Regions from separate parts of the Streptomyces sp. NPDC127108 genome, predicted to be linked through region 3. Evidence: riboswitches for the same ligand, from Rfam matches in the RefSeq annotation. Region 3 holds a riboswitch; each other region holds the start of a gene.
What was found. A riboswitch is a leader RNA that binds a small molecule or an ion and turns the genes downstream of it on or off. The one in region 3 is predicted to bind cobalamin.
Positions count from the first base shown of each region.

Region 1: another riboswitch for cobalamin. It lies ahead of ACFVHO_RS29465 (ribonucleoside-diphosphate reductase subunit alpha); the one in region 3 lies ahead of ACFVHO_RS35160 (cobalamin biosynthesis protein).
Region 2: another riboswitch for cobalamin. It lies ahead of ACFVHO_RS36995 (prenyltransferase/squalene oxidase repeat-containing protein); the one in region 3 lies ahead of ACFVHO_RS35160 (cobalamin biosynthesis protein).
Region 4: another riboswitch for cobalamin. It lies ahead of ACFVHO_RS13680 (ABC transporter substrate-binding protein); the one in region 3 lies ahead of ACFVHO_RS35160 (cobalamin biosynthesis protein).

Region 1 is NZ_JBHXTE010000040.1:20,261-27,726, reverse strand. Features, by position in the region: gene ACFVHO_RS29490 (carbon starvation CstA family protein) at 1-816, shown strand, start outside; gene ACFVHO_RS29485 (YbdD/YjiX family protein) at 813-1,013, shown strand; gene ACFVHO_RS29480 (DUF3311 domain-containing protein) at 1,136-1,417, shown strand; gene mctP (monocarboxylate uptake permease MctP) at 1,414-3,036, shown strand; gene ACFVHO_RS29470 (hypothetical protein) at 3,144-3,794, shown strand; cobalamin riboswitch at 3,988-4,147, shown strand; gene ACFVHO_RS29465 (ribonucleoside-diphosphate reductase subunit alpha) at 4,278-6,710, shown strand; gene ACFVHO_RS29460 (ribonucleotide-diphosphate reductase subunit beta) at 6,710-7,466, shown strand, end outside.
Region 2 is NZ_JBHXTE010000064.1:41,290-48,755, reverse strand. Features, by position in the region: gene ACFVHO_RS37015 (ECF transporter S component) at 1-23, opposite strand, end outside; gene ACFVHO_RS37010 (ABC transporter ATP-binding protein) at 16-1,713, opposite strand; gene ACFVHO_RS37005 (energy-coupling factor transporter transmembrane component T) at 1,725-2,918, opposite strand; gene ACFVHO_RS37000 (SCO2322 family protein) at 2,911-3,612, opposite strand; gene ACFVHO_RS36995 (prenyltransferase/squalene oxidase repeat-containing protein) at 3,609-4,841, opposite strand; cobalamin riboswitch at 4,957-5,095, opposite strand; gene ACFVHO_RS36990 (SDR family oxidoreductase) at 5,320-6,087, shown strand; gene ACFVHO_RS36985 (MBL fold metallo-hydrolase) at 6,101-7,159, opposite strand; gene ACFVHO_RS36980 (aldehyde dehydrogenase) at 7,353-7,466, shown strand, end outside.
Region 3 is NZ_JBHXTE010000057.1:775-7,761, reverse strand. Features, by position in the region: gene ACFVHO_RS35170 (hypothetical protein) at 171-551, shown strand; gene ACFVHO_RS35165 (DUF397 domain-containing protein) at 809-1,126, opposite strand; cobalamin riboswitch at 1,246-1,385, shown strand; gene ACFVHO_RS35160 (cobalamin biosynthesis protein) at 1,508-2,500, shown strand; gene ACFVHO_RS35155 (cobyric acid synthase) at 2,497-4,005, shown strand; gene cobN (cobaltochelatase subunit CobN) at 4,002-6,987, shown strand, end outside.
Region 4 is NZ_JBHXTE010000013.1:159,977-167,442, reverse strand. Features, by position in the region: gene ACFVHO_RS13705 (PLP-dependent cysteine synthase family protein) at 1-944, opposite strand, end outside; gene ACFVHO_RS13700 (MoaD/ThiS family protein) at 961-1,248, opposite strand; gene ACFVHO_RS13695 (putative leader peptide) at 1,441-1,545, opposite strand; gene ACFVHO_RS13690 (ABC transporter ATP-binding protein) at 1,760-2,548, opposite strand; gene ACFVHO_RS13685 (FecCD family ABC transporter permease) at 2,545-3,543, opposite strand; gene ACFVHO_RS13680 (ABC transporter substrate-binding protein) at 3,831-4,802, opposite strand; cobalamin riboswitch at 4,846-4,989, opposite strand; gene ACFVHO_RS13675 (Mov34/MPN/PAD-1 family protein) at 4,975-5,397, opposite strand; gene ACFVHO_RS13670 (amino acid permease) at 5,506-7,011, opposite strand; gene ACFVHO_RS13665 (DUF2017 domain-containing protein) at 7,390-7,466, opposite strand, start outside.

The sequences.
Region 1 (7,466 bases), on a different contig from region 3:
GCGCCCACCCTCGCGATCGGCGTCTCGGAGATCTTCTCCAAGGTCACCGGCGGCTCCCTGAAGGCCTTCTGGTATCACTTCGCGATCATGTTCGAGGCGCTGTTCATCCTCACGGCGCTCGACGCGGGCACGCGCGTGGGCCGCTTCATGCTCCAGGACATGCTGGGCAACGTCTACAAGCCCTTCAAGAACATCAGCTGGAAGCCCGGCCTCGTCCTCACCAGCGCCGCCGTGACCGGCCTGTGGGGCTACTTCCTCTGGGTCGGCGTGCACGAGCCGCTCGGCGGCATCAACCAGCTCTTCCCGATCTTCGGCATCGCCAACCAGCTGCTCGCGGCCGTCGCCCTCGCCGTCTGCACCACCCTCCTGGTGAAGTCCGGCCGTCTCAAGTGGGCCTGGATCACCGGGATCCCGCTGGTCTGGGACGCGACGGTGACGCTCACCGCGAGCTGGCAGAAGGTGTTCTCCAGCGACCCGCGCGTCGGCTTCTTCAAGCAGCGCTCGATCTACCAGGACGCCATCGACGACGGCAAGGTCCTGCCGCCCGCCAAGTCGATGGACGACATGCACACCGTCGTCACCAACTCCACCGTGGACGGCGTCCTTTCGGCGGCGCTCGCGCTCCTCATCGTGATCGTGATCGCCGACGCGCTCCGCATCTGCGTCCGCCACATCCGCGATCCGCTCTCCTCGAAGCTGAGCGAGGCGCCGTTCGTGGAGTCCAAGACGGTCGCGCCCGCCGGTCTTTTCGCCACGAAGGAGGAGAAGGCGGAACTGGCGTCGGCCGGGGAGCGGGAAACCGCGGGCTCGTCATGAGCGGTCCGCTCCTGCGTGCGCTGCGCGGACTCCGTTGGTACGTAAGGGAGTTGACCGACGAGTCCGCGTACGAGCGGTACGTGGCGCACATCCGCAAAGATCATCCGGACGCCGTCGTGCCGAGCCGCCGCGCGTTCGAGCGGATGCGGACGGACCGGCAGGAGTCGGACCCCAGACAGGGCTTCCGCTGCTGCTGAGCAGGCACGACGGCACTTCCGGTACCCGTCCGTTATACGGACGGGGGTTCCATGCCGCGAGATCTCTGACTTAGATTTCCCGCACGTTAAGAACGGGATAAGTGAGGGAACGGAGCCGCGGTATGTCAGATGCGCCTGAAGTGCCAGTTGCGCCTGAAGTGAGACAGCCGGTGGTCACGCCGGTCCGCGTGGTCATCGCCCTCTGCCTCGTGGCGCCCTTCGTGGCCATGCTCTGGGTGAGTTCGTACGCGAAGGCCGACCCGACCTTCATCGGGATCCCGTTCTTCTACTGGTACCAGATGCTGTGGGTGCTGATCTCGACCGCGCTCACGATGATCGCCTACCAGCTGTGGCAGCGTGACCAGCGGGCCCGCAAGGCCCTCAAGGAAGGTGCGTCCCGGTGAACGACGGCGTGAACGGCGTCGCGCTCGCCGTCTTCATCTTCTTCTTCCTCGCGGTCACCGTCATGGGCTTCCTGGCGTCCCGCTGGCGCAAGGCCGAGAACGAGCAGAGCCTCGACGAATGGGGCCTGGGCGGCCGGTCGTTCGGGACCTGGGTGACCTGGTTCCTGCTCGGCGGCGACCTCTACACCGCGTACACCTTCGTGGCCGTCCCCGCGGCGATCTACGCGGCGGGCGCGGCCGGCTTCTTCGCCGTGCCGTACACCATCCTCGTCTACCCGCTGATCTTCACCTTCCTGCCGCGGCTCTGGTCGGTCTCGCACAAGCACGGGTACGTGACGACGTCGGACTTCGTCCGGGGCCGCTTCGGGTCCAAGGGGCTCTCGCTGGCCGTGGCGGTCACCGGCATCCTCGCGACGATGCCGTACATCGCGCTCCAACTGGTCGGCATCCAGGCCGTCCTCGACGTGATGGGCGTCGGCGGCGGCGAGGACACCAACTGGTTCATCAAGGACCTGCCGCTGCTCATCGCCTTCGGCGTGCTGGCCGCGTACACCTACTCGTCCGGTCTGCGGGCGCCCGCGCTGATCGCGTTCGTGAAGGACACCCTGATCTACATCGTGATCGTGGTGGCCATCATCTACATCCCGATCAAGCTCGGCGGGTTCGACGACATCTTCAGCGCGGCCAACGAGAAGTTCTCCGCGACGAACGAGGCCACCGGCAAACCCGTCGGCTCCCTCGTGCCGGGCGAAGCGGGCACCTGGACGTACGCGACCCTGGCCCTCGGCTCCGCGCTCGCCCTCTTCATGTACCCGCACTCGATCACCGCGACGCTCTCCTCGCGCAGCCGCGACGTGATCCGCCGCAACACCACCATCCTGCCGCTGTACTCGCTGATGCTCGGACTGCTCGCGCTGCTCGGGTTCATGGCGATCGCGGCCGGGGTGAAGGTCGAGAACGGGCAGTTGGCGATCCCGCAGCTGTTCGAGGACATGTTCCCGGACTGGTTCACGGGCGTCGCCTTCGCGGCCATCGGCATCGGCGCGCTCGTCCCGGCCGCCATCATGTCCATCGCGGCCGCGAATCTCTTCACCCGCAACATCTACAAGGACTTCATCAGGCCCGACGCGACACCCGCCCAGGAGACGAAGGTCTCCAAGCTGGTCTCGCTCCTGGTGAAGGTGGGCGCGCTCGCCTTCGTCCTCACCATGGACAAGACCGTCGCCATCAACTTCCAGCTGCTCGGTGGCATCTGGATCCTGCAGACCATGCCCGCGCTCGTCGGCGGCCTGTTCACGCGCTGGTTCCACCGGTGGGCGCTGCTCGCCGGATGGGCGGTCGGCATGGTCTACGGGACGGTCGCCGCGTACGGGGTCGCCTCGCCGACGCAGAAGCACTTCGGCGGCTCGTCCAAGGAGATCCCGGGCATCGGTGAGATCGGCTACATCGGCCTGACGGCCTTCGTCCTGAACGTCGTCGTGACCGTCGTCCTCACCTTCGTCCTGAAGGCCGTGGGCGCCCCCGACGGCGTCGACGAGACGTCCCCGGAGGACTACACCGCGGACGCCGGCGACAAGGGCGTGGCGGTGGAACTGCCGAAGGTGGGCGCCGGGCACTGACGTCCCGGGCTCCCGCCCACCCTGGAGGCCGCCGCGTTCCGTTCGGGACGCGGCGGCCTTCGCCGTGCCGCCTCCGGCCCCGAACCGGCGTACGAAAGAATGGGCCCATGCCGCGCCCTCGCCTCCTGCTCCCCGCCGCCCTGCTGCTGCTCGCGCCCCTGGCCCTCACCGGCTGCGGCTCCGAGCACCCGGGCTCCGCCGCCGGATCGACGCCCTCCCGCGCCGAGCTGGAGGACCGCGCCCGCGCCGCCCAGACCCGGACGGCGCACGTGTACGTGACCGAGGCCGACGGGTTCACACTGGCGGAGCAGTCCGTGGGCGTCCTCGGGGACGACGGCTTCCAGGCGGTGTACGTGGCGAAGGAGGGGGGCGCACAGATCAAGGTCGGCGTGGAGCGGGGCACCGTCGACGACAAGTCCTGCCGAGGCCTCTACCCGCCCGCGAAGCGCTGCGAGAAGGACGGCAAGGGCTGGTACCGCACGCCGGGCCCCGGCTCGTCCGGCAGCACCGACGCGTCCGGCTCCTGGCACGAGTACGCCCGCTCCGAGCACGGCCTGCGCATCCAGCTCTCCGCCGACCCCGGCCTCGTGGACCGCGACACCCTGCGCGCCGCCGCCGAGAAGGCCCATCGCGCGGACGCGGCCGAGCTGGACGCCGTACTGCCGAAGAAGACCTCCCCCGCCGCGCCGGTGGAGCGCGGCGACATCCCACGCGACGGCGACGGCGCACCCCAGGACCCGCCGGGCGCGGGCGGCTGAACGGCGCCGCAGTGACGGCCGAGCGGGGCCTGGGCGGCCTCTGAGCGGGGCCTCGGCCACCTCCGAGCGGGCCCCGGGCGGCAACCGGACGCGCCCTTGGAATGCCACGCCCCGCCCCCGAGTTGAGGTTCAGGGCGCCCCGTCCCGCGACAACGCCGCTACCCTCCGACACAACATCTAGGGGTGGCACCGAAAGCCAGCACAAGATGTATGCTCGTCCTCGCTGTCGCCGCAGGGGAATCCGGTGCAAGTCCGGAACTGTCCCGCAACGGTGTACTGGTACGCATTTGTGCGCTCGCGCCCGCAACATGCGCCGGTGAGTCCGACGACCTGCCGACAGCGCACCTGGACCGTCCGGTCCCGGTGCCAGAGACGTCCGGGCCTCGCGGAATGGGTTGGTGGACGCGGAGTCGCCCCTGCGCGGGCGCGTCCGTGCCGTCCCGCCCCCTCGAAGGCCCAGAGCCGAGCGAGGGAGAGCACCACGTGACCATCGCGCCCGCCGAACCCGCGTCAGCGCAGGCCCAGAAGTCGGCGCAGGCCGGCAAGCAGGCCGAGGCCGAGCAGGCCGCGCAGACCACCGACGGACCGGGGACCGCCCTGCTGCGCGTCCTGACCGACCTCACCGCCGACCTCCCCGACGCCGACCCCGGCCGGGTCGCCGCCGCCGCGCTGCGCGGCCGCTCGGCCAAGGCCGACGAGGTGGAGCTGCGGGAGCTGGCGACCGAGGCGGCCGCCGGGCTCATCTCCGAGGACCCCGCGTACTCCCAGCTCGCGGCCCGGCTCCTGACCATCGGTATCCGCGAGGAAGCCGCCTCGCAGGGCGTCACGTCGTTCTCCCAGTCCGTCGCCGTCGGCCACCGCGAGGGCCTGATCGCGGACCGCACCGCCGAGTTCACCACCCTGCACGCGGAAGCCCTCGACGGCCTCGTGGACGCCGCGCTCGCCGACGGCGCCGACCGCCGCTTCGGCTACTTCGGCCTGCGCACCCTGCACAGCCGCTACCTGCTCCGGCACCCGATCACCCGCAAGGTCGTCGAGACCCCGCAGCACTTCATGCTGCGCGTGGCCGCCGGTCTCGCCGAGGACGCCTCCGAGCGCGCCCTGGACGAGGTCGCCGCGCTCTACCGCCTGATGAGCCGTCTGGACTACCTGCCGTCCTCGCCGACGCTCTTCAACTCCGGCACCCGGCACCCGCAGATGTCGTCCTGCTACCTCCTCGACTCGCCGCTCGACGAGCTGGACTCCATCTACGACCGCTACCACCAGGTCGCGCGGCTCTCCAAGCACGCCGGCGGCATCGGGCTCTCGTACTCCCGCATCCGCTCGCGCGGCTCCCTGATCCGCGGCACCAACGGGCACTCCAACGGCATCGTGCCGTTCCTGAAGACGCTCGACGCCTCCGTCGCCGCCGTGAACCAGGGCGGCCGCCGCAAGGGCGCCGCCGCGGTCTACCTGGAGACCTGGCACTCCGACATCGAGGAGTTCCTGGAGCTGCGGGACAACACCGGCGAGGACGCCCGGCGCACCCACAACCTGAACCTGGCGCACTGGATCCCCGACGAGTTCATGCGCCGCGTGGCCGCCGACCAGGCGTGGTCGCTGTTCTCCCCCGCCGACGTGCCCGAGCTCGTCGACCTGTGGGGCGAGGAGTTCGACGCCGCGTACAAGAAGGCGGAGGCGGCCGGTCTCGCGCAGAAGACCATCCCCGCCCGTGAGCTGTACGGCCGCATGATGCGCACCCTCGCGCAGACCGGCAACGGCTGGATGACCTTCAAGGACACCGCCAACCGCACCGCCAACCAGACCGCCGAGCCGGGCCACACCGTCCACTCCTCCAACCTCTGCACGGAGATCCTGGAGGTCACGGACGACGGTGAGACGGCCGTGTGCAACCTGGGTTCGGTGAACCTGGGCGCGTTCGTCGACACGGCGAGCGGCGACATCGACTGGGAGCGGCTCGACGCCACCGTGCGCACGGCCGTCACCTTCCTCGACCGCGTCGTGGACATCAACTTCTACCCGACCGAGCAGGCCGGGCGCTCCAACGCCAAGTGGCGGCCCGTGGGCCTGGGCGCGATGGGCCTCCAGGACGTCTTCTTCCAGCTGAAGCTGCCGTTCGACTCGCCCGAGGCGCGCGCCCTCTCCACCCGGATCGCCGAGCGCATCATGCTCGCTTCGTACGAGGCGTCCGCCGACCTCGCCGAGAGGAACGGCCCGCTCCCCGCCTGGGAGAAGACCCGCACCGCGCGCGGCGTCCTGCACCCCGACCACTACGACGTCGAGCTGACCTGGCCCGACCGGTGGGCGGCGCTGCGGGAACGTATCGGCGAGACGGGCATGCGCAACTCGCTCCTTCTCGCCATCGCGCCGACCGCCACCATCGCGTCCATCGCGGGCGTGTACGAGTGCATCGAGCCGCAGGTCTCCAACCTCTTCAAGCGCGAGACCCTGTCCGGTGAGTTCCTCCAGGTCAACTCCTACCTGGTGCAGGAGCTGAAGCGGCTCGGCGTGTGGGACGCGCAGACCCGGGAGGCGCTGCGCGAGTCCAACGGCTCGGTGCAGGGCTTCACCTGGGTTCCCCAGGACGTCCGCGACCTGTACCGCACGGCCTGGGAGATCCCCCAGCGCGGCCTCATCGACATGGCCGCCGACCGCACGCCGTTCCTGGACCAGGCGCAGTCCCTGAACCTGTTCCTGGAGACGCCCACCATCGGCAAGCTCTCCTCGATGTACGCCTACGCCTGGCAGCGCGGTCTGAAGACCACGTACTACCTGCGCTCGCGCCCGGCGACGCGCATCGCCCGCGCGGCGTCCGGCCAGGCCGCCGCCGCTGCCCCCGTCCCCCAGCAGGTGACCGACCCCGAGGCGATCGCCTGCTCCCTGGAAAACCCCGAGTCCTGCGAGGCCTGCCAGTAATGTCCCAGTCCGCGAACCACACCACCACGACGACTGGTGAGAAGAACCTGCTCGACCCGGGCTTCGAGCTGACGCTCCGCCCCATGCGCTACCCGGACTTCTACGAGCGCTACCGCGACGCGATCAAGAACACCTGGACCGTCGAGGAGGTCGACCTCCACTCGGACGTGGCCGACCTGGCCAAGCTCACGCCCGAGGAGCAGCACCTGATCGGCCGTCTGGTCGCGTTCTTCGCGACCGGCGACTCGATCGTGGCGAACAACCTCGTGCTCACGCTGTACAAGCACATCAACTCCCCCGAGGCGCGGCTCTACCTGAGCCGGCAGCTGTTCGAGGAGGCCGTGCACGTCCAGTTCTATCTGACGCTGCTCGACACCTATCTCCCCGACCCGGACGACCGCGCCGCCGCCTTCGCGGCCGTGGAGAACATCCCGTCCATCCGGGAGAAGGCCGAGTTCTGCTTCAAGTGGATGGACTCGGTGGAGAAGCTGGACCGCCTGGAGTCCCAGGCCGACCGGCGCCGGTTCGTGCTGAACCTGATCTGCTTCGCGGCGTGCATCGAGGGCCTGTTCTTCTACGGTGCCTTCGCGTACGTCTACTGGCTGCGCAGCCGCGGTCTGCTGCACGGCCTCGCGACCGGCACCAACTGGGTGTTCCGCGACGAGACGATGCACATGAGCTTCGCCTTCGAGGTCGTGGACACCGTCCGCAAGGAGGAGCCGGAGCTGTTCGACGACCAGCTGCAGCAGCAGGTCA
Region 2 (7,466 bases), on a different contig from region 3:
GGGCGCACCTGCCCGCTACTCATCGGCCGCCTCCAGAGCCTCCAGGGCCTCCCGCACCTGCGTCACCGTCAGCCACGGCTGCGGCGCCAGGACCTTCGTGACCTGCGGTGCGAACGACGGGGACGACACCACGACGTCCGCCGTGGGGCCGTCGGCCACCACCTCGCCGTCGGCGAGGATCACCACCCGGTGGGCCAGCTCGGCGGCCAGTTCCACGTCGTGGGTGGCCAGGACGATGGCGTGGTCCCGGGCCGCGAGGTCGCGCAGAATCGTGACCAGGCGGGCCTTGGCCGCGTAGTCCAGGCCGCGGGTCGGCTCGTCGAGGAGGAGCAGGGGCGGGCGCGCGGTGAGGACGATCGCGAGGGCGAGGGCCAGGCGCTGGCCCTCGGACAGGTCGCGGGGGTGCGTGTCGTCCGCGATGCCGGGGACCAGCTCGGCCACCAGGGCCCGGCAGGTGCCGGGCGCCGCGTCCGCGTCGCGGTCGGCGGCGGCGCACTCGGCGGCGACCGTGTCCGCGTACAGCAGATCGCGCGGCTCCTGCGGTACGAGGCCGACGTGCCGGATCAGTTCGCGCGGCGGCATGCGGTGCGGAGCTGCGCCCCCGACCCGCACGGTCCCCGAGGTCGGCGCCAGCAGGCCGACCAGCGTGGACAGGAGGGTGGACTTGCCCGCGCCGTTGCGGCCCATCAGGGCGACGGTCTCACCGGGGGAGACGGCGAGGTCGATCCGGCGCAGGGCCTCGACCCGGCCCCGCAGCACGGCGAGCCCGCCGACCCGCGCGGCGGGGGCGGCAGGGGTGGCAGGGGTGGTCGCACCGGCCGGTGCGGCGCTCCCCGGCGTCACGGCCCCGGGCTTCGCACCACCCGGTCCAACCCCATGCGGCGCCGCGGCACGCGGCGTCAGCAACCGCTCCCGCAACCCCCCGGTCCGCCTCCGCGCGTCCCGCACCGTCAGCGGCAACGGGGACACCCCGGCTAGCCGCCCCAGGGCCACCACCGGCGGGAACACGGGGGAGACGGCCATCACCTCGGCGGGGTCGCCGAGGAGCGGGGGCTCGCCGGGGGCGGCGAGGAGGAGGACCTGGTCGGCGTACTGGACGACGCGTTCCAGGCGGTGCTCGGCCATCAGGACGGTGGTGCCGAGGTCGTGGACGAGGCGTTGGAGGACGGCGAGCACCTCCTCCGCGGCGGCGGGGTCGAGGGCCGACGTCGGTTCGTCGAGGACGAGGACGCGGGGGTGCGGGGTGAGGACGGAGCCGATCGCGACGCGCTGCTGCTGGCCGCCGGAGAGGGTGGTGATGGGGCGGTCGCGCAGGTCGGCGAGGCCGAGCAGGTCCAGGGTCTCCTCGACGCGGCGGCGCATCACGTCGGGGGCGAGGCCGAGGGACTCCATGCCGTACGCCAGCTCGTCCTCGACGGTGTCGGTGACGAAGTGGGCGAGCGGGTCCTGGCCCACCGTGCCGACCACGTCGGCCAGTTCGCGGGGCTTGTGGGTGCGGGTGTCGCGCCCGGCGACGGTCACGCGGCCGCGCAGGGTGCCGCCGGTGAAGTGCGGGACGAGGCCGCTGACCGTGCCGAGCAGGGTTGACTTGCCGACACCGGAGGGGCCGACGAGCAGCACCAGCTCGCCCTCGGGGACGGTCAGGTCGACGCCCTGGACGGTGGGCCCGGCGGCGCCCTCGTACCGTACCGAGACGTCCTCGAACCGGATCATGGGGACCATGGTCATGAGGTCTTCTCCTCGGCGGCGGTACGGGGGGCGCGGGTGGCGGCGCGGGCGGGCACGGGTGCCTCGGCGGGCGGTGGCACCGGGGCCACGAACGCCGGGAGCAGGCCGATCAGGACGGCCGCCGCGGGCAGCAGCGGCAGGGTGGGGGCGACCAGCGGGACCACCCCGGGGTGCAGGGCGGCGGCCGCGGCGGACGAGTTCGCGGCGATCATCAGGGCGGCGACCGCGGCACCGGAACCGGCGACCAGCCAGGCCCGCACCCCCCACCGGTCCGGCCGGTAGCGCGTGCGCACCGAGCGCCGCCCGCCGAGCCAGAGCCCGCCGAGCGCGGCAGCGAGCCCGACGGCGAGTACCGGCAGGCCGTACGTCGTGCCGTCCGCGGTGAGCAGCCCGTACGTACCCGCGCAGACCCCCATGAGGCCGCCGAGCGTCAGGACCGCCGTGATCCTGCGCACCCGCGCGGGCACGGCGGCGGTGCGGCCGAAGCCCCGCGCGTCCATCGCCGCGGCGAGGGCGACGGAGCGCTCGAGGGCGCCCTCCAGGACGGGCAGGCCGACCTGGAGCAGTCCCCGTACGCCCTTGTCCGGGCGGCCCCGCAGGCGGCGCGCGGCACGCAGGCGCTGGACGTCGCCGATCAGGTTCGGCGCGAACGTCATCGCGACGACGACGGCCACCCCGACCTCGTAGAGGGCCCCCGGAAGGGACTTGAGGAGGCGGGCCGGGCTGGCGAGGGCGTTGGCGGCGCCCACGCAGATCAGCAGGCCCGCCAGGCGCACCCCGTCGTACAGCGCGAAGACGATGCCCTCCGCGGTGACCCGGCCGCCGATGCGCACGCCCTGCGCCCAGTCCGGCAGCGGCACCTCGGGCAGCGTCACGATGAGGTGCGTGCCGGGGATCGGCGAGCCGAGGACGATCGCGAAGACCAGCCGGATGCCGATGACGACGAGGGCGATCTTCACGAACGCGCCGTAGGAGCGGGCCCACGGCGCGGACGTGCGCCGGGCCGCGACGACGTACCCGGCGACACCGATGAGCAGCCCGATCAGGAGCGGATTGGTGGTACGCGAAGCGGCCGTGGCGAGGCCGAGCGCCCACAGCCACCAGGCGCCCGGGTGCAGCGCGTTGGAGCGGTGTGCCCGGGGCGCGAGGCGCCGCCGCGGGACGGGCCGGTCGGGGGCCGTGTCAGCCACGGCGGCGGCGGGCCTGCCAGACGGCGGCGGCACCGAGCGCGGCGATCGCCGCGACCCCGGCGAGCAGGCCGACGGAGGGACCGCCGTCGTCCCCGCCGCCCCCGTCGCCCTGGGCCGACTCGCCCTTGTCGCCCTTGCCCCCGGACTCCTTGCCGGAGACCTGTTCGCCGCAGCCCTGCTTCGGGTAGTCGGCGATGGCGCACAGCAGCGCGGAGCTGTTGTAGCGCAGCGGCTCGGCGACGGCGGCGAGCGCGTCGGCGGTGGTCCCGTCGGAGTCGACCCGCGCGCACGCCGTACGCCTCTTCGGCGGCCGCTCGCCGCCCGGGGCGTCGTCCGGCGTGCCGAAGTCGATGACGAGGGCGAGGCGCTTCTGGCCGTCCTTCGCGGGCGTGTCCGCGCAGATCGTGTCGAAGTCGGCGGCGCCGCGCGGCTTCTCGGCGCTGCCGGAGTTGGCGGACACGGCGAACCGGAAGCCCTCGACGTCGCCGTCGTCGGGCCGGGCGATGGAGGGCCCCTGTGTCGCGTACACCCACGCGCCGTCGCTGCTGCCCTCGCCGCGCTGCCAGAAAGACCAGTAGCGGTAGTCGGCGGCGTGGGCGGGGCCCCCGGCGAGGAGCGCGGCGGGCAGGACGAGCAGCGCGGTGAGCAGGGCGGCCACCGTGAGGCGGCCGCGCCCCGGGTGGCGCCGGCTCACAGCTGGTTCTTCTTCTTGCGGCCGCTGAGCAGGAAGCCGATGCCCGCGCCCGCGACCAGGCCGACGCCGACGATCCACCAGACGCTGACGCCCGAGCCGTCGTCGTCCTTCTCGTCCTTCTCCTTGGCGCCCACGGTGACCTCGCTGACCGCCTTCGGCGTCGGGCCCTGCGCGTTGAGCTGCTTGACGAGGTCGGCGCCGCCGAAGTCGCGCACGTCCATGTCCGCGGCGAGGGCGGCGAAGACCAGCTGGGCGTAGGCGGCGGGGCCGCTGTCCTTGGCCCAGGCGGCGGAGTTCTCCGACAGCCACTCGCCGGACTTCTCGGCCTGCTCCCGCTGGCCCGCCGCGGCGAGCGCGACCACCGCGTCGGCGGTGTTGCCGACGTCCGGCTGGTCCTTCGCGCCGGGCATGGCGGAGGTGAGGTGGCCGGTCTTGGCGAGGGTGTTCAGGAGGTAGCCGGTGCCGTTGTCGGCGGCCTGCTCGGCCGTGCCGGGCTTCGCGCACTTCGGCGCGGAGTCGGCCTCCTTGCCCTTCGCGGGCACCAGGCCCTGGCCGAGGGCGCCGAGCACACCGGCCGCGGTCGCGTCGGCGTTCGGGGCGAGCTTGCCGGACTTGGCGTCGGCGAGGCCGAACGCGCCGCCGTCCTTGCCGCAGTCCATGGCGAGCTTCGTCAGCGCGTCGAGCGGCGACTTGCCCTTCTGGGACTTCACGGAGGCGGGCTTCTCACCGACGGCGGCGAAGGCGCCGACGACGATGCCGGTGGAGTTGGCGTCGCTGGGCAGGCCCGGGTTGTAGCCCCAGCCGCCGTCCTGGTTCTGCACGGACTTCAGCCAGTCCAGGCTCTTCTTCACCGTGTTCGACTCGTTGCCGACGGCGTGCAGCGCCTGGATCGCGGCGGCGGTGGAGTTCGAGTCGACCTGCGTCTTGGAGGTGCAGGGCTCGCTCGTGTCCGCGCGGTACGCCGCGTAGCCGCCGCTCGCGCACTGCTGGCCGGTGAGCCAGTCCACGGCCTTCGCGGCCGGGGTGACGCCCACCGTCTTCTGCGCGAGCAGGGCGTACGACTGCCGGAACACGCCGTCGAACTGCGGGTCCTTCTTGCCGTACAGGCCGGACGGCAGCGGCCCCTTGGGGGACGGCGAGGCGTCGTCGGCGAAGGCGGCCGGGGCGGCGGCGGTGCCGAGGGCGACGACGGCCACGGCCAGGGCAGCTGCGCTGCGGCGAACGTTCATGATGCGGCGGGTGCCTCTCCCTGCGGGGGGCCGGGCGGCACGGCACGGAGGGGCACCGGGCGGCTCCGGCTCCGTATACCTCGACGGTGCCGGCCATCGGCACGATCCGATGACGCGAGCCGGTCATGCGGCGGGCGAGGCATTCCGGCTTGCCACGACGGAATCCTCGTGGCATCACGGCTGCGGGTCAGCGCCGGACTTCCACCGGCTTCCCCTCGTACGCGCATGAGACGACCCGCCCACTCTACCGGCCCGTAGCCCGCCGCCCGGGGCCCGGCACGGCCGCCCGCCGTCCCCGCTCCGGCGCGCGCCCCGGCCAGGGGCGTGCCCCCGGGCGCGGTCTGGCAGGGGCAGCCGGGGCGGCGTTACGTTGGCCTGGGCCTCGGGTTGAGGGAGTTGAGGGGGAGCACGCATGGCGGGCACTGCGACAGCGCGAACCTCTGGTCCCTGCGGGCGTGACGGTGCCCGTGTCTGCCTTGTGACCGGCGCCGCGTCCGGCATCGGCCGGGCCGTCGCGCGCCGCCTCACAGGACGGGGCCACCGGGTCCTCGGCGCCGACATCAAGGACACCGACGGCGTCGACATCCAGGTCGACCTGGCGACCGCCGACGGGCGGGCGCTGCTCGCCGACGGCGCCGCCGAGCTGGGCGGCGGGCGGCTTGACGCGGTCGTGGCGTGCGCGGGGGTCGCCGCGTTCGACCCCGTCACCGTGCGGGTCAACGGCTTCGGCGCCATCGCCACGCTCGCGGGCCTGCGGCCGCTGCTCGCCGCGGGCCGCGACCCGCGTGCGCTCGCCGTGTCGTCGGTCGCCGCCGTCCACGAGACCGACCCGGCGATCGTCGCCGCCGTCCTCGCGGACGAGGAGGAGGCCGCCGTGTCCGCCGCGCGGGCCGCCGTCGACCGCGGCGAGGGCCGGCTCGTGTACGCCTCCGCGAAGCGCGCCCTTGTCCGCTGGGTGCGCCGGGCCGCGGTCACCGACGCCTGGGCGGGCGCCGGGATCCCCCTCAACGTCATCGCCCCCGGCATCATCCGCACCCCGCTCAGCCGCGCCATGCTGGAGGACCCCGAACTCCGCGCCGCCGCCGACGCGGGCGTCCCGATGCCCCTGCACGGCTACGCCGACCCCGAACAGGTCGCCCCGCTCGTCGACCACCTGATCGCGCCGGAGAACACCCACGTCACCGGCCAGGTGGTGTTCATCGACGGGGGCGCGGACGCGGTGCTGCGGGGGGACGAGGGCTGGTGACGGCCGCGTGCCGCTACGCCCCGCACGCCACGTACGTCACCGGATCGCTCCCCGGCACGGCCTCCGCACGCCCCAGCTTCACCAGGCGCCGCAGATGCGCCTCGGCCTCCGACACCGCGATGTTCCGTGAGCCGTAGGGGATGTCGGCCCAGGGCCGGTTCCACTCCATGTGCTCGGCGAGCTGCCAGGGGGTGCGGGGCTCGGTGAGCAGGGTGCGCAGGTGGCTGAGGCGGTCCTCGTGGTGCCGGATCAACTCCTGTACGCGCGGCCGGGCTTCGGCGAAGGCGTGCTGGTGGGCGGGCAGCACCTCGGCGACGCCGAGCCGCTCGACCCGCTCCAGGGAGTCCAGGTAGTCGCCGAGAGGATCGGTGACCGTGGAGTCGTCGGGGTCCTCGTAGAGGCCGATGTGCGGGGTGATGCCGGGCAGCAGGTGGTCGCCGGAGAAGAGGCGGCCGTGTCCGTGCAGTCCGGCCGGATGGGCCTCCTCCAGGTGCAGACAGACGTGGCCGGGGGTGTGCCCCGGGGTCCAGATCGCCCGCAGCGCGCGCCCCGCGAGGGGGACGAGCTCGCCGGGGGTGATGGACCGGTCGGGCAGGGCGGGGGCGAGGCCGGGGAGCCTCGGGGTGCGGCCCGCGTCCCGGGCGGCGAGCAGCGGGGCCACGTGCTCGGCGGGGGCGCCGGCGGCGGTGAGCTTGTCCGCCATGTACCCGTACCAGCGGGCGGGCGCGTGCTCGCGGGTGCGCCGGACGACGTCCGCGTCGGCGTCGTGCATGGCGATCCACGCCCCCGACGCCTCCCGCACCTTGGCGGAGAGCCCGTGGTGATCGGGGTGGTGGTGCGTGATCAGCACCCCGTGCACGTCCCCGACGTCGGCCCCGCACGCGGCGATCCCCGCGACGAGCGTGTCCCACGATCCCGGATCGTCCCAGCCGGTGTCGATCAGGACGGGCCCGCGATCGGTGTCCATGAGATACACGAGGGTGTGCCCGAGAGGGTTGTCGGGGATGGGCACCCGAATGCTCCACACGCCACCGCCATGTGCGATCACGTGCGCCTCGCTCGCCTGCGCCATTCGCTCCCCCTCGCCGCCGGGTGCCTAGCCCCGCCGCCTCTGCCGAGCCCGACTCGGGGCGGGCGCGCGGCCATTGCCCACTATAACTAGAACTGGTATCAGTTCTGAAACGGCGTCAGAAAGTGTTCGACAAGGTGTCCGAGCCGTAGCAGCAGCCGCAGCATTCGCAAGCATCCGCAGGAGGCAGTCAGTCATGACCGAGCTCGTGGAACACGGACAGCTGTTCATCGGCGGGGAGTTGGTCGACCCGCTCGGCAAGGACGTCATCGAGGTGGTCTCGCCGCACACCGGGGAGGTGTTCGCGCGG
Region 3 (6,987 bases):
GCCGGGGAGCCCCGCACCACCCACCCCCCACCCCCGCTCCCAGCCCCCCCCCGGCGCCCCCCCGGGCCCCCCCGGGGGGCCCGGCCGCCGATCCCCTGGACGGCGGCGAGCCCGTCCCCGCCGAACCCACCGCCCCCTCCTCCCACATCCACGACCTCTTCAGAGAGGGGATGAAAGATCCGGCGTTCGCCCGCGAGCTGAACAGCCTCCTCGACAGCGAGCACCAGCGGAGCCTGCACGCACAGGAGCAGCAGACACGGAGCTTCCTGGCGAAGGCGGGCTGTGTGTCGGTGTGTCTCGCCGTGGTCGTCGTGGCGCTCGTGCCGGCCGGGATCGTCGCCCAGGGCGTCGTCGCGCACCACGACATCAACCCCTGGCACTTCGTCGTCGCCCTGACGGGCGGCTGCGGGCTGCTGACTGCCGCGGTGGGCTGGCTCGTACGGAGTCTGCGCCGCGGCCGCCGTCCGGAATCGGCCGCTACGACCGGCGCCGGCCCTCCGGCTGACGGAGCGTCCGCAGGCGGTCCCGCTCCGCGTGCCGGCGCGGGATGAGCGGCGTGAGTCCCCACACGGCCCCGGCCCCCGCCGCCACGACCGCGGCCGTGGCCAGCCAGACCACGAGCCGGAGCTGGAGCCCCTCCACAAGAAGGGAGGCGAGAGCGCCCGTGACGACCGCGACGACACCGCTGAGCGCGCAGTACAGCACGAAGACGAGGCGCCGGGCGGGCCCTGCGGTATGCCTGCTCAGCGGCAGCTGCCTGCTCTCAACCCCCATGGTCTCCAGCCTTTCGTGCGCACGCTGGGACAGCTCACTTCCCCCCGACTCTCCCCGAGGCCACCCCCCTGACAAACGCGCGCCACGCCGTCGGCGTCACGTTCATGTGCCCTTCATCGCGGTGATTCGAGTCACGGACCCACACCTCGTCGTTCGGGTGGGCGACTTCCACACATTCGCCGCCCGCCTGAGAGCTGTAACTGCTCGTGAACCACTGCACTGCCGGTAAGTACTCGTCGGCCACACCGCCCCCTTGCCCGCTGCCGTCACGAGAGTCGGACGGTGCCGGGGCCCGGCGGCAGTCGACCGCGCCCTGCCGGGTTCGCGTTCCGCGTCGCTCTCCTGCTGTCATGTTCAAGCTTACGGAGAGTGGTTGCGCCCGCCTAGCCGTAAACCGGCCCTGGGCGCAGGTCCATGTGGACCTCCGCACACACTCCCGTCGCAGGTCAACAGCGAGTTGACGGGCGTCGCGGGCCATGGTGGACTGCCGGAGCCATTTACGGCGGCAGGAGAGGAAGCCGGTGCGAATCCGGCGCGGTCCCGCCACTGTCACCGGGTGATCCGACGATCCCCGGGAGCCAGGAACTCTCGCCGCCGGTCTCGTCGAACCAGGGCGCGGAAACCCTGAGTGAGGACATATCGCCATGCGCGGCCGCCCGTTGCCGTCCCCTGCTCCGCCCGGGGCCCCGTCGCGGCCGAGAGCCCTCCGCCGCGTGTCGGCGGGCTGACCCCCATGTGTGCCGATCGCGACTTCGCGTACGGCGCCGCCGCCGGACTCCTCGGTGACCTGCTGCTCGGCGATCCTCGCCGGGGGCATCCGGTCGCCGCGTTCGGGCGTGCGGCGGGGGCCGTCGAGCGGGTGCTGTGGCGTGACCACCGCGGGTGGGGCGCGCTGCACACCCTGGTGTGCGCCGGAGGCGCCGTCGGCGCCGGTGTGCTCGCCTCCTTCGCCGTACGCCGCTCGCGTGCCGCTTCCGTCGGGCTGACCGCCGCCGCGACCTGGGCCGTCGTCGGCGGGACCTCGCTGGGGCGGGAGGCCCGCGCCATCGGGGGCGCGCTCGCCGCGGGGGACGTGGACGTCGCCCGGGAGCGGTTGCCTCATCTGTGCGGGCGTGATCCCGAGGCGCTGGACGCCGACGGGATCGCCCGTGCCGTCGTGGAGTCCGTCGCCGAGAACACGTCCGACGCCGTCGTGGGGGCGTTGGTGTGGGGGGCCGTGGGGGGTGTGCCGGGGCTGCTCGGGTTCCGGGCCGTCAACACGCTCGACGCGATGGTCGGGCACAGGTCCCCGCGCCATCTCCGGTACGGGTGGGCTTCCGCGCGGCTCGACGATGTCGCCGGGTGGCCCGGGGCTCGGCTCACCGCCGCGCTCGCCGTCGTCGCCGGAGGGTCCCCCCGGGGGGCGGTGCGGGCCTGGCGTGCCGATGCGTCGAAGCATCCCAGCCCCAACGCGGGGGTCGTCGAGGCCTCGTTCGCGGGGGCGTTGGGGGTGCGGCTCGGGGGCACGCTGGCCTACGCGGGGCGCGTTGAGCATCGACCTGTCCTCAACGGTGGGGGGCGGGCAGTTGCCGTGGGGGACATCGAGCGGGCCGTGAAGTTGTCCCGGCGGGTGGGGTGGCTTGCCCTGGGTGTTGCGGTGGCTGTCGACCTTGCACGGGGTGCACGTACGACACAGCGCAAAGGGCAAAAGCAATGGCAGGCACAGCGGCTCGGGGGTGGGGCATGAGCGGTGGGCTGTTGGTTGCCGGGACCACTTCTGACGCTGGGAAGAGTGTCGTCACCGCTGGGATCTGTCGGTGGTTGGCGCGCAAGGGCGTGTCCGTCGCGCCGTTCAAGGCGCAGAACATGTCGCTGAACTCGTTCGTCACGCGTGAAGGAGCCGAGATCGGGCGGGCGCAGGCCATGCAGGCGCAGGCCGCGCGGGTGGAGCCCAGTGCGCTGATGAATCCCGTGCTGCTCAAGCCGGGGAGCGACCGGTCGAGTCAGGTCGTGCTCATGGGCAAGCCGGTGGGCGAGATGAGTGCCCGGGGCTATCACGGGGGTCGCCAAGAGGCGCTGCTCGACACCGTCGTGGGATGCCTGGAGCAGCTTCGGGGCACGTATGACGCCGTGATCTGCGAAGGGGCGGGGAGTCCCGCCGAGATCAACCTCCGGCGCACCGACATCGTGAACATGGGGATCGCCCGTGCTGCCCGCTTCCCCGTCGTGGTGGTCGGGGACATCGACCGCGGGGGTGTGTTCGCCTCGTTCTTCGGGACCGTCGCCCTGCTCGCTCCCGAGGACCAGGCGCTCGTCGCGGGCTTCCTCGTCAACAAGTTCCGCGGGGACGTGTCGCTGCTCGAACCCGGGCTCGACATGCTGCGCGACCTCACCGGGCGGAACACCTTCGGCGTGCTGCCGTTCCGGCACGGGCTCGGCATCGACGAGGAGGACGGGCTGCGCGTCTCGCTGCGCGGAGCGGTGCGGGAGTCCTTCGTGGCGGCGCCCGTCGGCGAGGACGTGCTGCGCGTCGCCGTGTGCGCGGTGCCGCTGATGTCCAACTTCACCGACGTGGACGCGCTCGCCGCCGAACCCGGCGTCGTGGTGCGGTTCGTGGACCGGGCCGAGGAACTCGTCGACGCGGACCTCGTCGTCGTACCGGGCACGCGCGGCACCGTGCGCGCCCTTCAGTGGCTGCGCGAGCGAGGGCTCGCGGAGGCGCTCGCGCGGCGGGCCGCCGAGGGGCGGCCCGTCCTCGGGATCTGCGGCGGCTTCCAGGCGCTCGGGGAGCGGATCGAGGACGACGTCGAGTCGCGGGCCGGGACCGTGGACGGGCTCGGACTGCTGCCCGTGCGCGTCACGTTCCGGCGTGAGAAGACCCTGGCACGGCCCGTCGGAGAGGCCCTCGGCGAGCACGTCGAGGGGTACGAGATCCATCACGGCGTCGCCAAAGTGCTGGGCGGGGAACCCTTCCTGGACGGGTGCAGGGTGGGGGCCGTGTGGGGCACCCACTGGCACGGATCGCTGGAGAGCGACGCGTTCCGGCGCCGCTTCCTCGGCGAGGTCGCGCGCGCCGCGGGCCGCCGGTTCGTGCCCGCGCCCGACACCTGCTTCGCCGCCCTGCGCGAGGAACAGCTCGACCTCCTCGGCGACCTCGTCGAACAACACGCGGACACCGACGCACTGCTGCGCCTGATCGAGACCGGCGCTCCGCCCGGCCTCCCCTTCGTCGCACCGGGGGCACCCTCATGACCGTCCTGCTGCTGTCCACCGCCGACACGGACCTGCTCGCGGCCCGCGCCTCCGCCGCGCCCTACCGCATCGCCAACCCGACCCGCGTCGACGTGCGCGAGGAACTGCCCGCGCTCCTGGACGGCGCGGACATCGCCGTCGTACGCCTCCTCGGTGGCAAGCGCGCCTGGGAGGACGGGCTCGCCGCGCTGAAGGCGGCCGGGATCCCGACCGTGCTGCTCGGCGGCGAGTCCGTGCCGGACGCCGAGCTGATGGCCGACTCGTCGGTGCCCGCCGGTGTCGTCGCGGAGGCGCTGCGCTATCTCGTCGAGGGCGGCCCCGCCAACTTCGTGGAGCTGGAGCGGTTCCTGTCGGACACGGTGCTCCTGACCGGCCGCGGTTTCGCCGAGCCGCGGAAGATGCCCGAGTACGGGGTGCACGGGGAGCGCGCGCACGTCGAGGGGCGCCCGACCGTGGGCGTGCTCTTCTACCGCGCGCACCAGCTGTCGGGGAACACCGCGTTCGTCGACACCCTCTGCGACGCCGTCGAGGCCAAGGGCGCCAACGCCCTCGCCGTGTACTGCGGTTCGCTGCGCGGCGCCGACCCCGGCCTGTACGAGATCCTCGGGCGCGCCGACGTCCTCATCGCCACCGTCCTCGCCGCCGGCGGCACCCACGCGTCCGGCGCCAGCGCGGGCGGCGACCAGGAGGCCTGGGACATCGGCGCCCTCGCCGACCTCGACATCCCGGTCCTGCAGGGCCTGTGCCTCACCTCGTCGCGCGCCGCCTGGCAGGACTCCGACGCCGCCCTCTCCCCCATGGACGCCGCCATGCAGGTGGCGATCCCCGAGTTCGACGGCCGCGTCATCACCGTGCCGTTCAGCTTCAAGGAGCAGGGCCCCGACGACGTCCCGGTCTACGTCGCCGACCCCGAGCGGGCCGCCCGCGTCGCCGGAATCGCCGTACGCCACGGGCAGTTGAGGCACAAGCCGAACGCGGACAAGAAGCTCGGCCTGGTCTTCACCGCCTACCCGACCAAGCACAGCCGCGTCGGCAACGCCGTCGGCCTCGACACCCCCGCGTCGGCCGTGCGCGTCCTCGACGCCCTGCGGGACGCGGGCTACGCCGTCGAAGGCCACCCCGACAACGGCGACGAGCTGATCCACACCCTCATCAACGCCGGTGGCCACGACGTCGAATGGCTCACCGAGGAGCAGCTGGCCGCCGCGCCCGCGCGCGTGCCGCTCGCCGACTACCAGGCGTGGTTCGACACCCTCGACCCCGAGCTGCGCGACGGCATGCTCCGAACTTGGGGCGAGCCGCCGGGCAGCCTGTATGTCGACGGCGGCGACATCGTGCTCGCCTCGCTCCGGTTCGGGAACGTCGTCGTGATGATCCAGCCGCCGCGCGGCTTCGGCGAGAACCCCATCGCCATCTACCACGACCCGGACATGCCGCCGTCCCACCACTACATGGCCGCGTACCGCTGGCTCGACACCGCGACGTCGGAAGGCGGGTTCGGCGCCGACGCCATCGTGCACATGGGCAAGCACGGCACCATGGAGTGGCTGCCCGGCAAGGGCCTCGGGCTGAGCGGCGGCTGCGCGCCGGACGCCGTGCTGGGCGATTTGCCGCTCGTCTACCCCTTCATCGTCAACGACCCCGGCGAGGGCACCCAGGCCAAGCGGCGCGGGCACGCCACGGTCGTGGACCACCTGGTGCCGCCGATGGCGCGCGCGGACACGTACGGGGACCTGGCGAAGCTGGAGCAGCTCCTCGACGAGTACGCCCTGGTGAGCGATCTCGACCCGGCCAAGGCCCCGGCCGTGCGGGCGCAGATCTGGACGCTGGTGAAGGCCGCCGAACTGCACCACGACCTGCGCGTCGACGACCAGCCGGACGACGACGCGTTCGACGAGTTCGTGATGCACATCGACGGCTACCTGTGCGAGATCAAGGACGTGCAGATCCGCGACGGCCTGCACGTCCTCGGCGGCGGCCCGGTCGGCGAGGCCCGCGTCAACCTCGTCCTCGCGGTCCTGCGGGCCTCCCAGGTGTGGGGCGGCGTCGCCAACGCGCTTCCGGGCCTGCGGGCCTGCCTCGCCGAGCACTTCGGCCTGGACGAGAAGCAGCTGCTCGGCGAGCCGGGCGCGGCGGTCAAGGTCGCCGAGGGCCTGACCGCCCTGGTCGAGGGGCCCGCGCGGACCGCCGCCGACGCCATCGACCTGCTTGAGCGGCTGTGCCGTCGACTCGCCGAGGGCATGGAGGAGCGCGGCTGGGACCTCGCCGCCGTGCGCGGGCTCGTCCGTGACGTCGTCGGCGTCGAACTGCCGCCCGCCGTCGCCGTCCTGGGCTTCGCCTGCGAGGAGGTCGTGCCCCGGCTCGCCCGCACCACCGACGAGATCGGGCACATCCTGCGCGCCCTGAACGGCGGGTACGTCCCCGCCGGGCCCTCGGGCTCCCCCACGCGCGGCCTCGTCAACGTGCTGCCGACCGGCCGCAACTTCTACTCCGTCGACCCCAAGGCCATTCCGTCCAGGCTGAGTTGGGAGGTCGGGCAGTCCCTCGCGGACTCGCTGATCGCCCGCTATCTGGCGGACACCGGCGCGTACCCGAAGTCCGTGGGCCTGACCGTGTGGGGCACCTCCGCCATGCGCACACAGGGCGACGACATCGCGGAGATCCTGGCGCTGCTCGGCTGTCGACCCGTGTGGGACGACGCGTCGCGCCGCGTCACGGGCTTCGAGATCGTGCCCGTCGCCGAGCTGGGGCGGCCCCGCATCGACGTCACCGTCCGCATCTCCGGCTTCTTCCGCGACGCCTTCCCGCACGTCGTCGGCCTGATCGACGACGCCGTCCGCGCGGTCGCCGAGCTGGACGAGGACGCCGCAGACAACTACGTGCGCGCCCACGTCGACGAGGACACCGCCGAGCACGGCGACCGGCGGCGCGCCACCGCCCGCGTCTTCGGCTCCAAGCCCGGCGCGTACGGGGCGGGGCTGC
Region 4 (7,466 bases), on a different contig from region 3:
CACAGCTGGCCCTGGACCGTCGCGATCGCCTCCTCGTCGGTCGCCGCCGTGTAGACGCCGGTGGACAGGTACTTCCAGCCGCCGTCGGCGACGACGAAGACGATGTCGGCGGGCTCGCCCGCCTTGACGGCCTTGCGGCCGACGCCGATGGCGGCGTGGAGGGCGGCACCGGTGGAGACGCCCGCGAAGATGCCCTCTTCGCGGAGGAGTTCCCGGGTGCGGGTCACGGCGTCGGCGGAGCCGACGGAGAAGCGGGTGGTGAGGACGGACTCGTCGTAGAGCTCGGGGACGAAGCCCTCGTCGAGGTTGCGGAGACCGTAGACGAGGTCGTCGTAGCGGGGCTCCGCTGCGACGATCTTGATGTCGGGCCGCTGCTCGCGGAGGAAACGTCCGACGCCCATGAGCGTGCCGGTGGTGCCGAGGCCCGCCACGAAGTGGGTGATGGAGGGCAGGTCGGCGAGGATCTCGGGGCCGGTGGTGGCGTAGTGGGCGCCCGCGTTGTCCGGGTTGCCGTACTGGTAGAGCATCACCCAGTCCGGATGCTCGGCCGCCAGGTCCTTGGCGACGCGTACGGCCGTGTTGGAACCCCCCGCCGCGGGCGAGGAGATGATCTCCGCGCCCCACATCGTCAGCAGGTCGCGCCGCTCCTGGGAGGTGTTCTCCGGCATGACGCACACGATGCGGTAGCCCTTGAGCCGGGCCGCCATGGCGAGGGAGATTCCGGTGTTGCCGGAGGTGGGCTCCAGGATGGTGCAGCCGGGCGTCAACCGGCCGTCCTTCTCGGCCTGTTCGACCATGTGGAGGGCGGGGCGGTCCTTGACCGAGCCGGTCGGGTTGCGGTCCTCCAGCTTGGCCCAGACGCGGACCTCCGGGGACGGCGACAGACGCGGGAGGCGGACCAGCGGCGTGTTGCCGACGGCCGCGAGCGGGGAGTCGTAACGCATCGGGGAGCCGGGTCCCTCAGGCCATGCCGCCGGCGACGGCCGGCAGGATCGTGACGCTGTCGCCGTCGGTGAGCTTGGTGGAGACGCCGTCGAGGAAGCGGACGTCCTCGTCGTTGAGGTAGACGTTCACGAAGCGGCGCAGGCTGTTGCCCTTGTCCTTGTCGATCAGCCGGTCCTGGATGCCCGCGTGCCGCGACTCGAGGTCGGCGAAGAGCGCGGCGATGGTGTCACCGCTGCCCTGGACGGCCTTCTCGCCGTCGGTGTAGGTGCGGAGGATGGTCGGGATGCGGACCTCGATGGCCATGCGGGGCTCCTGTCGGGAGTGGATCGGGAGTGGATCGGAAGTGGAGCGGGGGCTGGTGCGGGGGCGCTGCGTGGGTGGTGCCGTGCTGGTGCGGAGCGGGGCGCGCCGCGCGAGGGCGGGCGGCGGGGTGCGGGGGCCGCGGGTACGGCGCCGTGGCTCACCGCCGCGGTGCGGCGGGCGGGGCGGCGCCCGTCAGGGCCGACAGATGGCGCTGGCGAGACGGCACAGGTCGACGTGCAGCCGGCCGACGAGCAGGGCGCCCGGCGTCGTATGGATGCTCACGTCGTTCGAAACCATGCGGTCATCGTAACGATTCCCGGTCCGGGACCCGGAATGTGATCTCGGATGCCGGACGGATCGCGTTCGGTGGCCGGACGGGGCGGGGTGTTCCGGCCGTCGGGCACAGGGCGTTCCGGCTGTCGGGGGCAAGGCGTTCCGGCCGTAGGTGGCAAGGCGTTCCGGCCGTAGGGGGCAAGGCGTTCCGGCCGTAGGGAGGCAGGGTGCCGCGGGCTCAGGCCCGGGGCTCCCCCACCACCCCGGGCAGGTACGTCACCGTCGGCGCCCCCGTCGCCGGATGCACCGCCACCTCCGCCGCGACCCCGTACACCTCCGCCAGGAGCTCGCCGGTGAGGACGTCCCCGGGCGGCCCGGAGGCGACGACCCGGCCCGCGTCGAGGACGTACAGGCGGTCGCAGTAGTACGCGGCGAGGGTCAGGTCGTGCAGGGCGAGCAGGTTGGCCGTGCCGAGGCCGCGGACCAGGCCGAGGATCTCCAGCTGGTAGCGGATGTCCAGGTGGTTCGTCGGTTCGTCTAGGACGAGGACGGCCGGTTCCTGCACCAACGCCCGTGCGGTCAGGACGCGTTGGCGCTCGCCGCCGGACAGCCGCGCGAAACCGCGCCCGGCCAGGGCCGCGGCGCCGACCCGCTCCAGGGCGTCGCGGACCAGTTCCTCGTCGGCGGCCGTGTCGCCCTCCCAGAAGCGTTTGTGCGGGGAGCGGCCCATGGCGACGATCTGGCGGACGGTGAGTTCGAAGCCCGTCTGGCCGTCCTGCGGGACCGTGGCGATGCGGCGGGCGCGGGCCTTGACGCCGGCGTCCGCCAGGTCGTCGCCGTCGAGCAGGACCCGGCCGCCGGTGGGCGTGAGCGCCCCGTACACACAGCGCAGGAGCGTCGTCTTGCCGCTGCCGTTGGGGCCGACCAGGCCCACCGTCTCACCTGCGGAGACGGAGAGTGAGACGGCGTCGACGAGGCGGCGGCCGGACGGGGTGTCGTAGGTGAGGTTCTCGGTACGGAGCTTCATGCCTCCGCCCCCTCCCGCGTCCGGCCGCGCCGCAGCAGCCACAGGAAGAACGGGCCGCCGGTGAGCGCCGTGAGCACCCCCACGGGGATGTCCTGCGGCGCCGCGACCGTGCGGGCCGCGAGGTCCGCCACCACCAGGAACACCGCCCCCATCAGTGCCGCCACCGGAAGCAGCGCCCGGTGCGCGGCGCCCACCAGCATCCGGGCCGCGTGCGGCACCATCAGGCCGACGAAGCCGATGGCCCCGCTGTGCGCGACGAGGGCGCCGGTCACGAGCGAGGCGAGGACGAACACGGCCGCGCGGAACCGGCCCGTGTCCAGGCCGAGGACGGTGGCGCCCTCCTCCCCGACCAGGAGCAGGTCGAGCGGGCGGGCGAGGGCGATCAGCAGGGCCGTGCCGACCGCCAGGACCGTCAACGGCAAGGCGAGCATGTCCCAGCGGGCGCTGCCGAGGCCGCCCAGGGTCCAGTACAGGACTTCCTTGAGGTGGTCGGCGCGGGCCGAGACGACCAGGATCAGGCTGGTCAGGGCCGCCAGGACGTATGAGACGGCCACGCCCGCGAGGATCAGGCGGCTCGTCGTGAAGCCGCCGCCCGGCTCCCTGGCCAGGGCGTACACCACCAGCAGCGCAAGGAACGCGCCCACGAAGGACGCCGCCGGGATCGTCACCGTCGTCGCCATGCCCGCGCCCAGGCCGAGCACGATCACCGCGACCGCGGCCGCGGAGGCGCCCGAGGAGACGCCGAGCAGGAACGGGTCCGCGAGGGGGTTGCGGACCAGGGCCTGGAGGGTGGTGCCGACCACCGCGAGGCCCGCGCCCACGGCCGCGCCGAGGATGACCCGTGGGAGGCGGACGTCCAGGACGATCGTGCGGTACGGGGAGGGGTCGGCGTTGCCCGTCAGGATCTGGACCACGTCGGCCGTGGGGATTCTGACCGAGCCCCACGCCAGTGCGGCGAGGCTCGCGGCCGCGAGGGCGAGGACGAGGGCGGTGATGACCAGGCTGTAGGGGAGGGTGCGGGTGGGGTGCCCTGCCGGGGGCTCCCCTGTCCCGCCCCTTCCCGAAACCGGGGGCGCTGCCCCCGGGCCCCCGGGGGTGGGGGGTCCCTTCGGGTCGGACGGGCCGCCCCCGATCGGCGCTCCGCGCCTCGTCCTCAAACGCCGGACGGGCTCAAATATGCCGCCCCCAGGCCTCGCCCCCGAGCGCCGGACAGGCCGAAATTTGCCGCCCCCAGGCCTCGCGCCCGAGCGCCAGACGGGCTGAAAGTTGCCGCTCCCAGGCCTCACCGCATCTGCTCCGCCAGCTTCTTCACCGCCCCCGGTGCCCGCACCCCCAGCACCACGTCCGACAGCGGCAGCACCGCGAACCTCTTGTTCTTGATGGCGGGGACGTCCTTGAGGGCCGGGTCGTCCAGGAGGCGCTTCTTCTTCTGGGCGACGGTGGAGGCGCCGTAGTCGTAGATGACGATGACCTCGGGGCGGCGGTCGACGACCGTCTCCCAGGAGGCGTCGCCGAAGGACTTGTCCAGGTCGGACATCACGTTGCGGCCGCCCGCGCGCTCGATGATGTCGTTGCCGATGCCCCGGCCGCCCGCGGTGAACGCCGTCTTGTCGCCGCTGTCGTAGACGAAGACGGAGGGCTTCTTGCCGCCCTTGGCGGACTGCTTCGCGGTGGCGGCCAGTTCGGCCTTCGCGTCGCGCACCCACTTCGCCGCCCGGTCCCCGACCCCGAACGTCGCGCCCGCCTCGCGCACCTCGCGGTACACGTCGTCCATGGTGACGGGCTTCTTGGCGCAGCCCTCGATGTTGAGGCGGGTCTTGATGCCGGACTTGGCGAGGGCGTCGCGGGAGCGGCCGTCGCCCGCCGCGAAGGCGCTCGCGTAACCGCCGTACACGAAGTCGGGGTTGGCGGCGAGCAGCTTCTCGTACGAGGGGTACTCCTTGGCGATGACCGGGCGGGAGTCGTACGCCTTCTCGTACTCGGGGAGCACCTTGTCGTCGAGGTAGGCGGTCCCCGCTATGCGGTCCTCCAGGCCCAGTTCGAGGAGGATCTCCGTCACGTGCTGGTTCATGGTGACCGCACGCTTCGGGGGTGCGTCGTATGTCGTCTTCGTCCCGCAGTTGGTGACGGTGTACGGGAATCCGGCGGCCTTGGCGTCGGAGTTTCCGGAGTCGTCGTCGGACGACGAGGACGACGAGCACGCGGTGAGCGGCAGCAGGATCGCCGCCGCGGCGAGCAGGGCGCGGGTACGCATGGGGTGCGGGCCTCCTCCAGGGGATTTCCGCGTCCCCTGAGTGCATGTGGAGGAGGCGGCAGGTCAGTTCCTGACTCCCGGGCGCGGGCGCGGCCGGTCACAGTGGCGGGACCGCGCCGGATTTCCACCGGCTTCCTGGGTCCTGCCGCCTCTAGGGTCGTAAAGCTCCCGCTCAGTATGCCTGGACGACCCTGACCTCCTCCTCGGTGACCTCGCCCTCGACGATCCGGAACGAGCGGAACTGGAAGGGTCCGGCGTCGTCGGTGTCGGCGGTGGAGACGAGGACGTAGTGGGCGCCCGGCTCGTTGGCGTAGCTGATGTCGGTGCGGGAGGGGTAGGCCTCCGTGGCCGTGTGCGAGTGGTAGATGACCACGGGCTCCTCGTCGCGGTCGTCCAGGTCGCGGTAGAGCCTCAGCAGGTCGGCGGAGTCGAACTCGTAGAACGTGGGCGAGCGGGCCGCGTTCAGCATCGGGACGAAGCGCTCGGGACGGTCGGTGCCCGCAGGCCCCGCGACGACGCCGCACGCCTCGTCGGGGTGGTCCTTGCGCGCGTGCGCGACGATCTGGTCGTGGAGGGCCTGGGTGATGGTCAGCATGTCGGCCAGGATAAGCAGCGGGGCGGCCCCGTACCGAAGTGTGGTACGGGGCCGCCCGCATGCTGGACGTGAGGCGTCCGGGGTCAGTCCTTGGCGACCCCGGACGGGTCAGTCCTTGGTGACCGGTGCGGCGTCCTCGGCGGCCGGGCCGCCGTGCACGCGCTTCTTGAAGGCCGCGGCCTCCGGGTCGCGGCTCTTCAGGACCAGGTAGGACACGCACAGGATCGCGGCCCAGATCGGCGCGCAGTACAGCGAGATCCGCGCGTCCTTGTCGATGCCCATCATCACGATGACCATGCCGATGAAGGCGAGGGCGAACCAGCTGGTGTACGGGGCGCCGGGGGCGCGGAAGGTGGACTGCGGCACGATGCCGCGGTCGGCCTTGCGGCGGTAGTTGATCTGCGAGACCAGGATCATGATCCAGGCCCACATGCCGGAGATGGTGGCGAAGGAGACGACGTAGTTGAACGCCTCGCCCGGCCACTGGTAGTTGATCCACACGCCGACGAGCATCAGCGCGGCGGAGAAGGTGGTGCCGACCAGCGGCAGGCCGTTCTTGGTGAGCTTGGTGAAGAACTTCGGGCCCTGGCCGTTGAGCGCGAGGTCGCGCAGCATACGGCCGGTGGAGTACATGCCCGAGTTGCAGGAGGAGAGCGCGGCGGTGAGGACCACGAAGTTCACGATCGCGGCGCCGACGCCGAGGCCCATCTTCTCGAAGGCGGCGACGAACGGGGAGACGCCCGGCTGGAACGACGTCCACGGCACGACCGAGAGGATCATGATCAGGGCGCCGACGTAGAAGACGGCGATGCGCCACGGCACGGTGTTGATCGCCTTGGGCAGGGTCTTCTTCGGGTCCTTGGACTCGCCCGCGGTGACGCCGACCAGCTCGACGGCGAGGAAGGCGAACATCACGATCTGCAGCGTCATCAGCGTGTTGCCGATGCCGTTGGGGAAGAAGCCGCCGTTGTCCCACAGGTGCGAGACGGACGCGGTGTCACCGGCGTCGGAGAAGCCGATGGTGAGGATGCCGGCACAGATCAGGATCATGCCGATGATCGCGGTGACCTTGACCATCGAGAACCAGAACTCCAGCTCGCCGAAGAGCTTCACGGAGATCAGGTTGGCGCCGTACAGGATGACCGTGAAGATCAGCGCGTACGCCCATTGTGGAATGGAGTCATGTGTCCAGTACTGCATGTACTGGGCGGCCGCGGTGACTTCGGTGATGCCGGTGACGACCCAGAAGAGCCAGTACGTCCAGCCGGTCACGAACCCGAAGAACGGGCCGACGAACTCACGGGCGTACTCCGAGAACGAGCCCGACACGGGCCGGTACATCAGGAGCTCGCCGAGCGCGCGCATGATGAAGAAGATCACGAGGCCCGCGATGGCGTACGCGAGGATGAGGCTGGGACCGGCCTTGTGAATGGCCTTGCCCGCGCCGAGGAACAGGCCGGTGCCGATGGCACCGCCGATCGCGATCATCTGGATCTGCCGGGCGCCTAGCCCGCGCTGATAACCCTCGCTGTCGCCGGACGCGCCCTCCGTGGCCGCCGCGGAACCATTGCCGCCGTGCCCGTCGTGGTGTTCTTCGACCTGCACTGAGGTCATGGTGACGCCTTTCTCCATGCTGATCCGCGCCGCGAACTGCGGTTTCGCCGCGGACCAGGTCCTGATCCCCCCGGATGGTGATGGAGTGCCGCCGACGGTCTGCCGGCCTCTAGCGCCCCCGGTGACATGGGTGGCGTCACCGAGCGGTCGTGAAGATTTATCACGACCGTCACAGTGATCGAATGAGCCATATGTGGCATACGGCACAGGAAGAAGCGGACAAAGAAACCTCGACGCCCCAAAGAGGGCGCCGAGGTGACAGGATCGTTATCCGGATTTGAGCGTCCGTTGAGCGAACGTCTGTGATCTTCAAACCGACGTCACGCGAACGTCGGAAAACCGTCACGACATCGGCGGCGGGCCGTCACGGCACCGGCGTCACGGCATCAAGGTCTCGACGAGCGTCTCCTGGAGCCCGCCCAGCCACAGATAGGCCATCACCATCGGCTTGCGCG